Regions from separate parts of the Rahnella sp. 2050 genome, predicted to be linked through region 3. Evidence: riboswitches for the same ligand, from Rfam matches in the RefSeq annotation. Region 3 holds a riboswitch; each other region holds the start of a gene.
The links. Region 3 has a riboswitch for thiamine pyrophosphate ahead of thiM (hydroxyethylthiazole kinase). Riboswitches for the same ligand answer to the same signal wherever they lie in the genome.
Positions count from the first base shown of each region.

Region 1: another riboswitch for thiamine pyrophosphate. It lies ahead of thiC (phosphomethylpyrimidine synthase ThiC); the one in region 3 lies ahead of thiM (hydroxyethylthiazole kinase).
Region 2: another riboswitch for thiamine pyrophosphate. It lies ahead of thiB (thiamine ABC transporter substrate binding subunit); the one in region 3 lies ahead of thiM (hydroxyethylthiazole kinase).

Region 1 is NZ_JBEPKE010000015.1:6,690-10,888, reverse strand. Features, by position in the region: gene thiE (thiamine phosphate synthase) at 1-8, opposite strand, end outside; gene thiC (phosphomethylpyrimidine synthase ThiC) at 5-1,969, opposite strand; TPP riboswitch at 2,092-2,218, opposite strand; gene ABIC79_RS25225 (Rsd/AlgQ family anti-sigma factor) at 2,292-2,807, opposite strand; gene nudC (NAD(+) diphosphatase) at 2,907-3,683, shown strand; gene hemE (uroporphyrinogen decarboxylase) at 3,755-4,199, shown strand, end outside.
Region 2 is NZ_JBEPKE010000002.1:387,968-392,166, reverse strand. Features, by position in the region: gene ABIC79_RS09000 (MFS transporter) at 1-338, opposite strand, end outside; gene sgrT (glucose uptake inhibitor SgrT) at 499-684, opposite strand; gene sgrR (HTH-type transcriptional regulator SgrR) at 787-2,448, shown strand; TPP riboswitch at 2,489-2,618, shown strand; gene thiB (thiamine ABC transporter substrate binding subunit) at 2,662-3,645, shown strand; gene thiP (thiamine/thiamine pyrophosphate ABC transporter permease ThiP) at 3,621-4,199, shown strand, end outside.
Region 3 is NZ_JBEPKE010000001.1:1,433,414-1,437,612, forward strand. Features, by position in the region: gene ABIC79_RS06340 (GntR family transcriptional regulator) at 1-106, shown strand, start outside; gene ABIC79_RS06345 (hypothetical protein) at 229-1,077, shown strand; gene thiD (bifunctional hydroxymethylpyrimidine kinase/phosphomethylpyrimidine kinase) at 1,085-1,885, opposite strand; gene thiM (hydroxyethylthiazole kinase) at 1,882-2,691, opposite strand; TPP riboswitch at 2,726-2,824, opposite strand; gene ABIC79_RS06360 (glycosyltransferase family 2 protein) at 3,115-4,134, shown strand; gene ABIC79_RS06365 (class I SAM-dependent methyltransferase) at 4,143-4,199, shown strand, end outside.

The DNA.
Region 1 (4,199 bases), on a different contig from region 3:
GGATTCATTTGCTGCTCTCCGAACTGAGGTTATCGGCCGGGTGATAAAGCTCACCGCCGCGCGAACGGAATTCGGCAGACATCTGCGCCATACCGGATTCAACGAGTTCTATTGGCTGGGTTTTGGCTTCAAGCGCAGCGGCGTAATCGCGAACTTCCTGAGTGATTTTCATCGAGCAGAATTTCGGGCCACACATCGAGCAGAAGTGTGCAACTTTGCCGGATTCCTGCGGCAGCGTTTCATCGTGGTAGGCGCGTGCCGTTGCCGGATCGAGAGCCAGATTAAACTGATCTTCCCAGCGGAATTCGAAACGCGCTTTTGACATGGCGTTATCGCGGATTTGGGCACCGGGATGGCCTTTAGCTAAATCGGCAGCATGTGCTGCGATTTTGTAGGTAATCAAACCCTGCTTAACGTCTTCTTTGTTCGGCAGGCCCAGATGCTCTTTCGGCGTGACATAACAGAGCATGGCGCAGCCAAACCAGCCAATCATCGCGGCGCCAATACCGGACGTAAAGTGATCGTAACCCGGCGCGATATCGGTAGTCAGCGGACCAAGGGTATAGAACGGGGCTTCGTGACAATGCTCGAGTTCTTCGGTCATGTTGCGGCGGATCATCTGCATCGGCACATGTCCCGGACCTTCGATCATCACCTGAACATCGTATTCCCAGGCAATTTTGGTCAGTTCGCCCAGTGTGCGTAATTCGGCGAATTGCGCTTCGTCATTGGCATCCTGAATCGAACCCGGACGCAGGCCGTCGCCCAATGAAAGCGAGACATCATAGGCGGCGCAGATTTCACAGATCTCGCGGAAATGCTCAAACAGGAAGCTTTCGCGATGATGTGACAGACACCATTTCGCCATGATCGAACCGCCGCGCGACACGATCCCGGTCAGGCGTTTGGCGGTCATCGGCACATAACGCAGCAACACTCCGGCGTGAATGGTGAAGTAATCGACGCCTTGCTCGGCCTGTTCAAGCAATGTATCGCGGAATATTTCCCAGTTCAGATCTTCGGCCACACCGTTCACTTTTTCCAGGGCCTGATAAATCGGCACGGTGCCGATCGGTACCGGACTGTTACGCAGGATCCATTCACGGGTTTCATGTATATAACGTCCGGTGGAGAGATCCATTACGGTGTCCGCGCCCCAGCGTGTCGACCACACCAGTTTCTCCACTTCTTCTTCGATGGAAGATGTCACCGCCGAGTTGCCGATATTAGCGTTCACTTTCACCAGGAAATTACGCCCGATGATCATCGGCTCTGATTCAGGGTGGTTAATGTTGGCGGGAATAATCGCGCGCCCGGCAGCCACTTCCTGTCGCACAAACTCTGCAGTGATACTGGCGGGCAGATGCGCGCCAAAGCTTTCGCCGGGATGTTGCTGGCGCAGAACCTCGCCGCGGATCCGTTCACGCCCCATATTTTCGCGAATGGCGATAAATTCCATCTCAGGTGTGATGATGCCTTTGCGGGCGTAATGCAGTTGCGTGACATTTTTACCCGCAATGGCTTTGCGAGGGCGCGGCAGGTGTTCGAAGCGGAGGTGGTCCAGCCCGTCATCCGCCAGCCGCTGCTGAGTAAAACCGGAACTGACCTGTGAAAGTTCCTGCGTGTCCGCACGCTCGTTTATCCAGCGGGCGCGTAATTTTCCCAGACCGGTATGCACGTCGATAACTGCCGCCGGATCACCGTAAGGTCCGGCGGTGTCGTAAACAGGAATTGCTTCGTTTTCTTCGAACTGCGGATTGTCTTTGCCGCCGCCGACCAGCGTCGGGCTGAGCTGGATTTCACGCATCGGCACGCGGATATCTTCGCGGTCAGCTTCAAGATAAATACGCCGGGAGTTGGGGAAAGCTTCGCCCTGCAAGCTGTCGATAAACGATTGTGCCTGCGCGCGTTGTTCACGGCGATTTGACGGTTTCTTTTCAGAAATAACGGGTTTTTGGGTACTCGACATAGCAAATTCCTCGCAAAAAAACGTGATGGAAAATTGCTTGTCAGGAGGTTTACGGCAGGAGTAAAAATGGGCGGTGCAGCACGGGCGGCCTTATGCAGGCAGATGCCTGATTGCGCTGAACGCATAACATTACTCTTGTTCCCTTCGCGGGTACTAACCCGATCAGGTTCCGCGGATCCCGAATTAACGGTCTCAGCCTGGCGTAATTCTCAACAGAAAATTATGCGCTAGGCACTCCGACAAGAAGCCTCAATATAGGAGGCGTTTTTTTAAACTACAAGTAAAACCATAACCCTGAGCAGGGTTTTATTGTGGCAACGTGTTAAGCCGGTCTGGCGAGATCAGGTTCATTTTCCGAAGGTGGCACACTCTCCGGGGCTGGCTCAAAAGCCATGATAATTAATTGATCTTCCAGTTGAAAACGGGCATCTAATGCCTCACCGATATCCGATAATGCATAGTGAAAGGCGAAAGCATTGTCATCGTCAATATCAGTTTCTGTGTAACTGTCATGGAAAGCCATGATAGCTTCAGTATTCAGCTCCAGAGCAGGGTAGATTTTTGCCGCCTGTACTTTTTTCGGGCTGCCTGCGCCATCGACTTCTTCAATGATGCGTGGATAGAGATGAAAATGCCCGGCAGAAAGATAGTCGACCAGATGATGGCAAAAACTGTCCAGCGCCTTTTCATTCAAAGGTGTATGTTTTTCTTTATTGGGTTTCAGACCGACGAAAGTGCAGTACGAAACCAGCAGTTCTTTGCGTGCGTGCAGCCATTGATCCACTAACTCATTACTGCCACCAACGCGTTGGGTCAGTCTTTCCAGACGATTTAGCATGGTTGACTCCGTGAGCGACAAAAAAAGTAACCAAAAGTTACTAATATGTAAATATCTTACTCAGATTGTCAGTCCCGACGAGGTTATGCAACAACAATTATGGAATTACAGATTACTGAGCAACACAACGGTTGGTGGATCATCAGCCAGGAAGGCAAGCTATGGCTGCCTGAGGGTGAACTGCCGTTTGGCAGCGCCGCACAATTTTCTCTGACCGGTAAAACAGCGCGGCAGATCGGCGAATGGCAGGGCGAACCTGTCTGGCTGGTTCGTCAGACGATGCCAAACCATATGGTTTCTGCCCGTCAGTTGCTGGATCAAGATCGCGGATTATTCCAGTTGGTCGGGCGTGGTGTGCAGTTGTCAGAGTTTTACCGTTCTCACAAGTTTTGCGGTTACTGCGGACATGAAATGCACGTCAGCAAAACCGAGTGGGCTGCACTCTGCGGGCACTGTCGCGAACGCTATTATCCGCAGATTGCGCCCTGCATCATTGTGGCTATCCGTAAGGGAGATGAGATTTTGCTTGCGCAGCATGTCCGTCATCGTAATGGTATTCACACGGTTCTGGCGGGTTTCGTGGAAGTCGGAGAAACGCTGGAAGAAACTGTGGCACGTGAAGTGATGGAAGAAAGTAACATCCGGGTGAAAAATGTCCGTTACATCAGTTCCCAGCCCTGGCCGTTCCCCAATTCGCTGATGATGGCATTTATGGCGGATTACGACAGTGGCGACATACAGCATGACCCGAAAGAGTTGCTTAACGCGAATTGGTATCGCTTTGATGCATTGCCGCAGTTGCCACCGCCCGGGACGATTGCGCGCCGCCTGATTGAAGACACCGTTGCCCTTTGTCGTGCCGAACACGAAGAGTAGAGGCGATTTTACGTGATAGAATGCTGTCAGATGATTGTCGGGCGGCCCGAATACTGAAGGAAAGAGCAAGAATGAATGAGTTGAAAAACGACCGTTACCTGCGTGCTTTGTTACGTCAGCCAGTGGACATTACACCGGTCTGGATGATGCGTCAGGCTGGTCGTTATTTGCCGGAGTACAAAGCAACCCGCGCTGAAGCCGGTGATTTTATGTCGCTGTGCAAGAATGCCGAGCTGGCCTGTGAAGTGACTTTGCAGCCGCTTCGTCGCTATCCGCTGGATGCGGCGATCCTGTTCTCTGACATCCTGACCATTCCTGATGCGATGGGGCTGGGGCTCTATTTTGAAGCCGGTGAAGGCCCGCGTTTTTCTTCACCACTGACGAATCGTGCCGATGTCGAAAAACTGCCGGTTCCGGATCCTGAAATGGAACTCGGGTATGTCATGAATGCCGTGCGTACCATCCGTAAAAACCTGCAAGGTGAAGTGCCGCTTATCGGTTTCTCCGGCAGCCCGT
Region 2 (4,199 bases), on a different contig from region 3:
TTACCTATCGCTGCCAGCAACACACCGACAGTGATCAGCACCAGATAATCGCGGCTGAAGGCAAAGACCAGACTGTTGCCGATCGCCATCAGGCAGCAGAACATCAGCAATTTCCGCCGGTCGCCTTTGTTATCGGAACGGTTAGCCAGCAGAAAGCTGATCGCGATCCCCGCGATGGCGTTAACGGTATAAAAGAAGCCGACCCACAGCGGACGGACCTTCACTTCGTTGGTCAGAAACAGACTCAGCGTCGGCGCCTGTAATGCACCCGCCACGCCGCACAGCAAGGAGACCACCAGAAAGGTGACATAAATACGATTAAAACGAGGTTTTGACATGACGTCGTCCCTGAGAAATGAATGCAGATAAAGCAAGACAGACAGTGTAGCGAAGTTTCAGTCGGTTCTGGAAAATGAGCATAAAAAAACCAGTGAGTTTCCTCACTGGCTGGTGACAATACACCATTACTCAGAAAATCGAATTTAGTCAGACCTGAAGTCACAGTCGCCGGCGGTATTGCTCGTCGTCCATCGTTTCCATATCCCACTGCGTGAGACGGGACAGAATATCCAGACGGTACTGCACCGGAACCCAGGACAGCCAGTCTGCATGATTTTTAGAGGCGTTTTTTTTGATGGCTTCAAAATAACGCTGATAGAAACGGGCGTTCAGACTGCGTTTCATGATGATCTCCGGTTGTTCACAACAGGCTTTCGTTGAGAAACAGTATCGGCGTAATATGAGGAAAGATAAATTGATGAAGATCGGCCACGGAGTTCCTCTTTTATGTCCTCATCCCGTTTGCAACAACAGTTCATCCGCTTATGGCAAAGCTGTCACGGTGAAGAAACTGAAACGACATTACAGGCACTGTCAGAAGTCCTGAACTGTTCACGCAGACACATGCGCTCGTTGCTCAGCACCATGCAGGGACAGGGCTGGCTGACGTGGGATGCAGAGGCCGGACGCGGCAAACGATCCACGCTGAAATTTCTTTATACCGGGCTGGCACTCCAGCAACAGCGCGCTGAAGAGCTGCTGGAACAGGACAGCATTGATCAGCTGGTACAACTGGTCGGCGACAAAACCCTGGTGCGCCAGATGCTGCTGTCCCAGCTCGGTCGCAGTTTCCGTCAGGGCAAACATATTCTGCGCGTACTGTATTATCGCCCGCTGATGAATCTGCTGCCCGGCACCATGTTGCGCCGTTCAGAAACCCACATTGCCAGACAAATCTTTAGCGGCCTGACACGCATAAATGAGGAAAATGGGGAAGCGGAAGGCGATTTAGCCCATCACTGGCAGGAAGTTTCGCCGCTGCACTGGCGGTTTTATCTGCGCCCCGCCATTCATTTTCATCATGGTCGCGAACTCGAGATGGCAGATATTATCGCCACGTTTATTCGCCTGAAAACGCATCCGCTGTTCAGCAACCTGAAATCAGTCACGACGCCCACGGCGAATGTCATAGATATCCACCTGAATGAACCCGACCGCTGGCTGCCGTGGTTGTTTGGCAATATCCACGCGATGATCCTGCCGCAGGAATGGCAGTCACTGCCTGATTTTGCCCGCCATCCGGTCGGCACCGGCCCTTACGCCGTGGTGCGTAATCTGAAAACACAGCTGCGCATCCGCGCCTTTGACGATTATTTTGGCTTCCGGGCACTGATCGACGAGGTGAATATCTGGGTATTACCGGAACTGAGTGAAGAGCTGGTGCATTCCGGCGTACAGCTTCAGGCCGATGAATCAGGCAAAAGCGAGCTGGAAAGTCGCCTTGAAGAAGGCTGCTATTTCCTGTTATTTGACCAGCGTTCGCCGGTCGGACAATCTGAAGAAACACGCCAGTGGTTGTGCGATTTACTCAATCCCATCGCCTTACTGAATAATGCCGAACCGATTTACCAGCGCTACTGGTCTCCGGCGTATGGCCTGCTGCCGCGATGGCATCACAAAGCGCCCCGGCCACGTCCGCCCAAACCGCAAAACCTGACGCAGGTAACGCTGACATTTTACGGCGAGCATTCCGAACATCAGGCGATCTGCAACGCCCTGCGCCCGTTGCTGGCGGAAGAAGGTATCGAACTGATTATTCAGATAGTGGATTACGCAGTCTGGCACCGCGGCGATGCCAAAAGTGATCTGTGGCTCGGCAGTGCCAACTTCACCCTGCCGCTGGAGTTTTCACTGTTCGCGCATTTCTACGAATTGCCGCTGGCAAAGCATTGCTTTAGCGAAGAGATGAACGACGATGCCGCCCTGTGGCACGCCGGGAATTTATCGATGGCGAAATGGAGCCAGAAACAGACGGTCAGCCATCAGATCCATCCCCTGTTCCATCACTGGCTGGTGCTACAGGGGCAACGCAGTATGCGCGGTGTGCGTATGAACACCCTCGGCTGGTTCGACTTTAAATCCGCCTGGTTTGCCCCACCGGACAGTTAATCGGACTATCGCATCGCGCCGTTAATCTCTAGAATGACATCCGTTCTCAACGGGGTGCCCGACTTGTTAAAGCTGCGATGTAAACGCCGTGAGCAAGTTTGGCTGAGATTTGAAACCCGTCGAACCTGATCCGGTTAATCCCGGCGGAGGGATTTGAGACTGCGCGATGCTTACTCAAAATCCTTTGCCCTTTCATTTTTTTGGAGCGCAAAGTTGAAAAAATTACTGTCCTGCCTGCTGTTACTTTCTGCACCTGCATTTGCGTCAAAACCTGTTTTGACGGTTTATACCTACGATTCTTTCTCTGCTGACTGGGGCCCCGGTCCCGCCATTAAAAAAGCCTTTGAAGCCCAATGCGGCTGCGAACTGAAATACGTGGCGCTGGAAGATGGCGTGTCTTTGCTCAACCGTCTGCGGATGGAAGGTAAAAACAGCAAAGCCGACATCGTGCTGGGGCTGGATAACAACCTGTTGCAGGCCGCTGAACAAACCGGTTTATTCGCCAAAGCACCGAAAACCAACGCCAGACTGACGGTGCCAGGCGGCTGGAATGACAGCACTTTCGTGCCTTACGATTACGGTTATTTCGCCTTCGTCTACGACAAAAATAAACTGAAGAATCCGCCAAAAAGCCTCGATGAGCTGATCAACAGCGACCAGAAATGGAAAGTGATTTATGAAGATCCACGCACCAGTACACCGGGTCTGGGCCTGATGCTGTGGATGCAAAAAGTCTACGGCGATAAAGCGCCGCAAGCGTGGGAAAAACTGGCGAAGAAAACTGTCACCGTCACTAAAGGCTGGAGCGAGGCTTACGGTTTATTCCTCAAAGGTGAAAGCGACCTGGTGCTGAGCTACACCACCTCTCCGGCATACCATATTGTCGAAGAGAAGAAAGATAACTACGCCGCAGCCGATTTTACCGAAGGGCATTACATGCAGGTCGAAGTGGCGGGCCAGCTGGCAAACAGCAAGCAACCGAAACTTGCTGAACAGTTCATGAAGTTCGTCACCACGGAAGATTTCCAGAAAGTGATCCCGACCGGCAACTGGATGTATCCGGTGGTGAATACCCCGCTGCCTGACGCTTTTAAACAACTGACGATTCCGGCCAAATCTCTGCAATACAGCGCACAGGATGTCGCTACTCATCGTTCACAATGGATCCAGGCATGGCAGAACGCCGTCAGCCATTGATCCCTCGCTGGCTGTTGCCGGGCGTCATCGCGTCACTGGCTATGTTGCTGGTGGCAGTACTGGCCTTAGGCTCTCTGTGGCGTCATGCGCCACAGATAAGCGGCGCATCGCTCTGGCACGATCCTTATCTCTGGCATGTGATCTGCTTTACTTTCTGGCAGGCGCTGCTTTCAGCGCTTTGCTCGGTGCTGCCCGCAATTTTGCTGGCACGCACCTTGTTCCGCCGCCGTTTCCCCGGCCGTCAGCTGTTATTACGTTTATGTGCGATGACGCTGGTCTTGCCGGTTTTGGTGGCGGTGTTTGGCATTCTCAGTGTCTACGGAAGACAGGGCTGGCTGGCGCAAATTTGCGGCTGGCTGGGCATGGATTACCGTTTCTCGCCGTATGGTTTACAGGGCATTTTGCTGGCGCACGTCTTTTTCAATCTGCCGCTGGCAGCGCGGCTCTTAGTGCAGGCACTGGAAAATATCGCCGTTGAGCAGCGCCAGCTCGCCGCACAACTCGGCATGAATATCTGGCAGCAATTCCGCTTTGTGGAATGGCCTGCCATTCGC
Region 3 (4,199 bases):
TGACCCGGACGCCGCTGAAAAAGCTATCCGCATTCATTTGCAGGAAATGATTTCCACCATTACCCCGATTGCCGAACAGAACAGTGACTGGTTTGATGCCGAGTAAGTAAAAGGACGTTGTAATACACAAACAGTGAACGACAGCGATCAAATTTTGCGGGTTATCCCTAAAATCTGTATGACAACTTGGTGTAAGCTGTAAACCACATCAATATCGTGGATACTTTTATGCCAGCCGCAGCCGCCCTGAAAAAAAGCTACTACAGTGCCGATCAGTCACTGTCCCTCTCCCAGCTCGATAACGAGAAAATCACCCAGATCGTTCACGATCTGGACGTGGCAGAAAGCGAAAAAGAACATTACGTCACGGGCTGGATGGGACAGAACAGCGTGGTACTGGTGAGAAATTATCAGGACAAACGGGGCACTTCCAGCGGCCTGGTGATGTCACGTGGCAACCGTTACAAACTCACCGTTCAGGCCATCACTTTCCGCATCCCCAAAGTACTGCTGTGGGTCACATTCCGCCGTAAGCCCCGCACCATGACCGTTATTGCCTATAACAAGCTGGGTGATCAGGCGACCGGCCTGCAACAGTTCATGCATGTGCAGGATCCTGAACTCAGGGAGAAACTGGAACAGGACTGGCGTGAACTGAACGATTATCTCGGCATGGCCTGCTGGCAGATGGATAACAACCGCCCGCAGTGGCGCCAGTTGTATGCGGATATCACGCCGCAAGCCCTCCTGACGCTGGCTGAATCACCGTGGTTCAGTGGCAAAAAACTGCAAAAGGATGGCGAATTTGAAGGGCTGTGGTCACACGGACAATTTATTGGCCGCCGCAGCGGTGAGCATGCGGCATTGCTGCTGTCGTGGCAGGACGAGGAGAACGACGATATTGCCAGCTATCTGTTTGAACGGATGTCAGCAACTAAAATCCGCGTCATGCTGCGCCCGCGTAAAGAAGAAAAATTCTATCCGCTGAACCCGTTTGATGCCGTTCATTTGCAACAGGCGCTGACGAAATTTCATCAGGTTGAACAGGCGCTGAGCGAAACCCAGCACCAGGCATAATCCGCGGTTACCACCAGCGGTGGAAATGATGCACAGGCCCGATACCGTGGCCGACTTCCAGTGAGTCGGCCTGCATCAGCGCCTGCTGTAAATAGGCTTTGGCTTCGCGTACCGTATCGGCCCAGTTGTGATGACGCGGACGTAACGCGGCCAGCGCGGCCGACAGCGTGCAACCGGTGCCATGAGTATGTCGGGTATTCACACGCGGCGCAGTAAACCGCTCACGGGAACCGGTCACAAACAACCAGTCAGGGCTTTCCTCATCACTCAGATGTCCCCCTTTCATCAGCACGGCACCACATCCCATCGCCAGTAAGGCTTCTCCCTGCTTACGCATTTCGGTTTCATTCGCCGCCACCGCACAGTCCAGTAACGCCGCCGCTTCGGGCAGATTTGGCGTAATAATGGAAGCCTGCGGGATCAGCAAACGACGCACGGCATCCACGGCCTCCGGCAGCAGTAACGGATCGCCACTTTTCGCCAGCATCACGGTATCCAGCACCACAAACGGCGGCTGATAATGTCTGAGTCGCTCCGCAACCGCCTCCACAATCTGACTGTTCGCCAGCATGCCGATTTTCGCACTGTCGATCCGCACATCGCTCAGTACGGAATCGAGCTGCGCTGAAACGAAACCGGGCTCAATGTTATAGACCGACTGCACACCACGGGTGTTCTGCGCCACCAGCGCGGTGATCACACTGGTGCCGTACGCACCCAGCGCCGAGAAGGTTTTCAAATCCGCCTGGATCCCCGCCCCGCCACTCGGATCTGTGCCTGCAATCGTCAGTGCATTAATACGTTTCATTGTATTTCCTCGCCATTCAGCCATTCCTCGCCCATTAAATACAGATTATCGAGGTATTCAGGCGTGAAACTGCCCGGCCCCTTCACGACCGCACAGGCGCGCTCGCCGGCACAGGACATCACCCGGCAGGCGGCGGCCACGTTATCCAGGCGATCACCCGGCAAAGCCACAAAGGCCGCCACCACCGCAGATAATGCGCATCCGGTACCCACCACGCGGGTCATCATCGGATGTCCGCCAGCCACCGCCCAACTGCGCATCCCGTCGGTGACGTAATCGGTTTCACCCGTCACAGCCACTACCGCGCCGGTCTCCCGCGCCAGTTGCTGTGCGGCAGGTAAGGCAGAAAGGGAATCATCACCGCTGTCCACGCCGCGCCCGGACGCACTGAGGCCGCTGAGAGCCAGGATTTCCGAGGCATTACCGCGGATTGCGGCAGGTTTAAGTGTGATGATTTCACGACAGAATTCTGTACGCCAGCTCAGACCGCCGACAGCAACCGGATCCAGCACCCAGGGCTTTCCGGCCTGAGTGGCTGCGTGAATAGCCGCCCGCATCGCATCGGCATGGGGATGTGTCAGCGTGCCGACGTTCACCAATAAGGCATCGGCAATGGCGCCAAATTGCGCCGCTTCGGCGGGATCAACCACCATCGCCGGAGATGCACCCAGCGCCAGCAGGACATTGGCGGTAAAAGATTGCACCACGTCGTTGGTCAGGCAATGAACCAGCGGCGCTGAAAGGCGGAGTTGTTTGAGAGAAGTGGCGGCTAAGGCGCCGGGCAAGAAGTTAGGTCGGGTATTCATAAATCTCCCCACCGGCACTCAGGAAGGCGGTATCAGGAGAGATACCTGACTTCCCTACGCTGGCATAATCCAGATCAGGTAATACGGGTAAAATCTCAGCCCTGCTTTGCAGCGGGCACCCCGAGTCAAGGGAACATTATTGGCGGCGAAGGTCAGAAGATCAATCAGGAAATGCGTTAAAAACCACTGTTCTCTAATAGGACAGTATTAACATATCCATTGGTTTGACAGGAATACCCTTACTAAGGCGGCTTTTCATTAATATGTTATTTTTGCCACAAGCATCACATATACCTGCTAATCTATATCAAATACCGTCTGGTTTTATATATGCTTAAGAATATCTATAAGTGCTTTTACTTATTGAAATGATTATATTAAATTCATGAATAATATACATCAGCGTTAGCAGAGGAATGTGATGTGAAATTAATTATACAAATACCTTGCTTTAATGAAGGTGGCACGTTGGCTATTGCTCTGAATGCCTTGCCCCGGCATGTTGAAGGCTTTGATAGCGTTGAATGGCTGATTATTGATGATGGCAGCTCAGACGATACCATCGACGTGGCCAGGAAAAATGGCGTAGACCACATAGTCAGGCATAAGACCAATAAAGGCCTGGCTTATGCATTCATGACAGGAATTGATGCCTGTTTAAAATTTGGTGCCGACGTCATCGTCAATACTGATGCCGATAATCAATATAATGCAGATGATATTCCGAAATTAGTTGCCCCAATACTCTCGTCACAGGCAGAATTTGTTATTGGGGAACGTCCAATTCAGGCAATTGAACACTTCTCACCTTTGAAGAAATTACTTCAAAAACTAGGGAGTTGGGTTGTGCGGACGGCCAGTAAAACGGATATTCCTGACGCGCCCAGTGGTTTTCGTGCAATTAACCGCGAAACGGCTCAAAAGCTTATAGTTTTCAGTAATTATACTTATACCCTTGAAACTATTATCCAAGCCGGACAGAAAAACATCTCTATTACATCCGTACCTATCAGAGTAAATGATGACTTACGCCCTTCCCGACTGGTGAAAAGTACATTTTCATATATCAAAAGAAGCGTAATCACAATTATAAGAATATTCGTGATCTATCGTCCATTCAGATTTTTTGGAACCATTGGCTTGACACTTTTCACCATTGGATTTTTGATCGGACTACGTTTCTTATTCAAATACTTTACGGGAGATGGCACAGGAAATATACAGTCTCTAATTTTGGCATCTATCTTGTTGGGGATGGGATTTCAGACCTTGCTGATTGCATTCGTTGCAGATTTGCTTTCTGCTAACAGAACATTACTTGAAGATTTAAGATTTAAAACCGCACAACTGCACAACTGCACAACAGAAATCCTCAACCTTTGGCAAAAAAAAATTATCCACCTGAAAAAGATCAATTATAAAACTAGAAAATTATTACAATAGGAAAAATGATGGCTATAAAAATTGCTGGTGGTAAAACTGAAGATGGTATTGTTGTAGGTAATAAT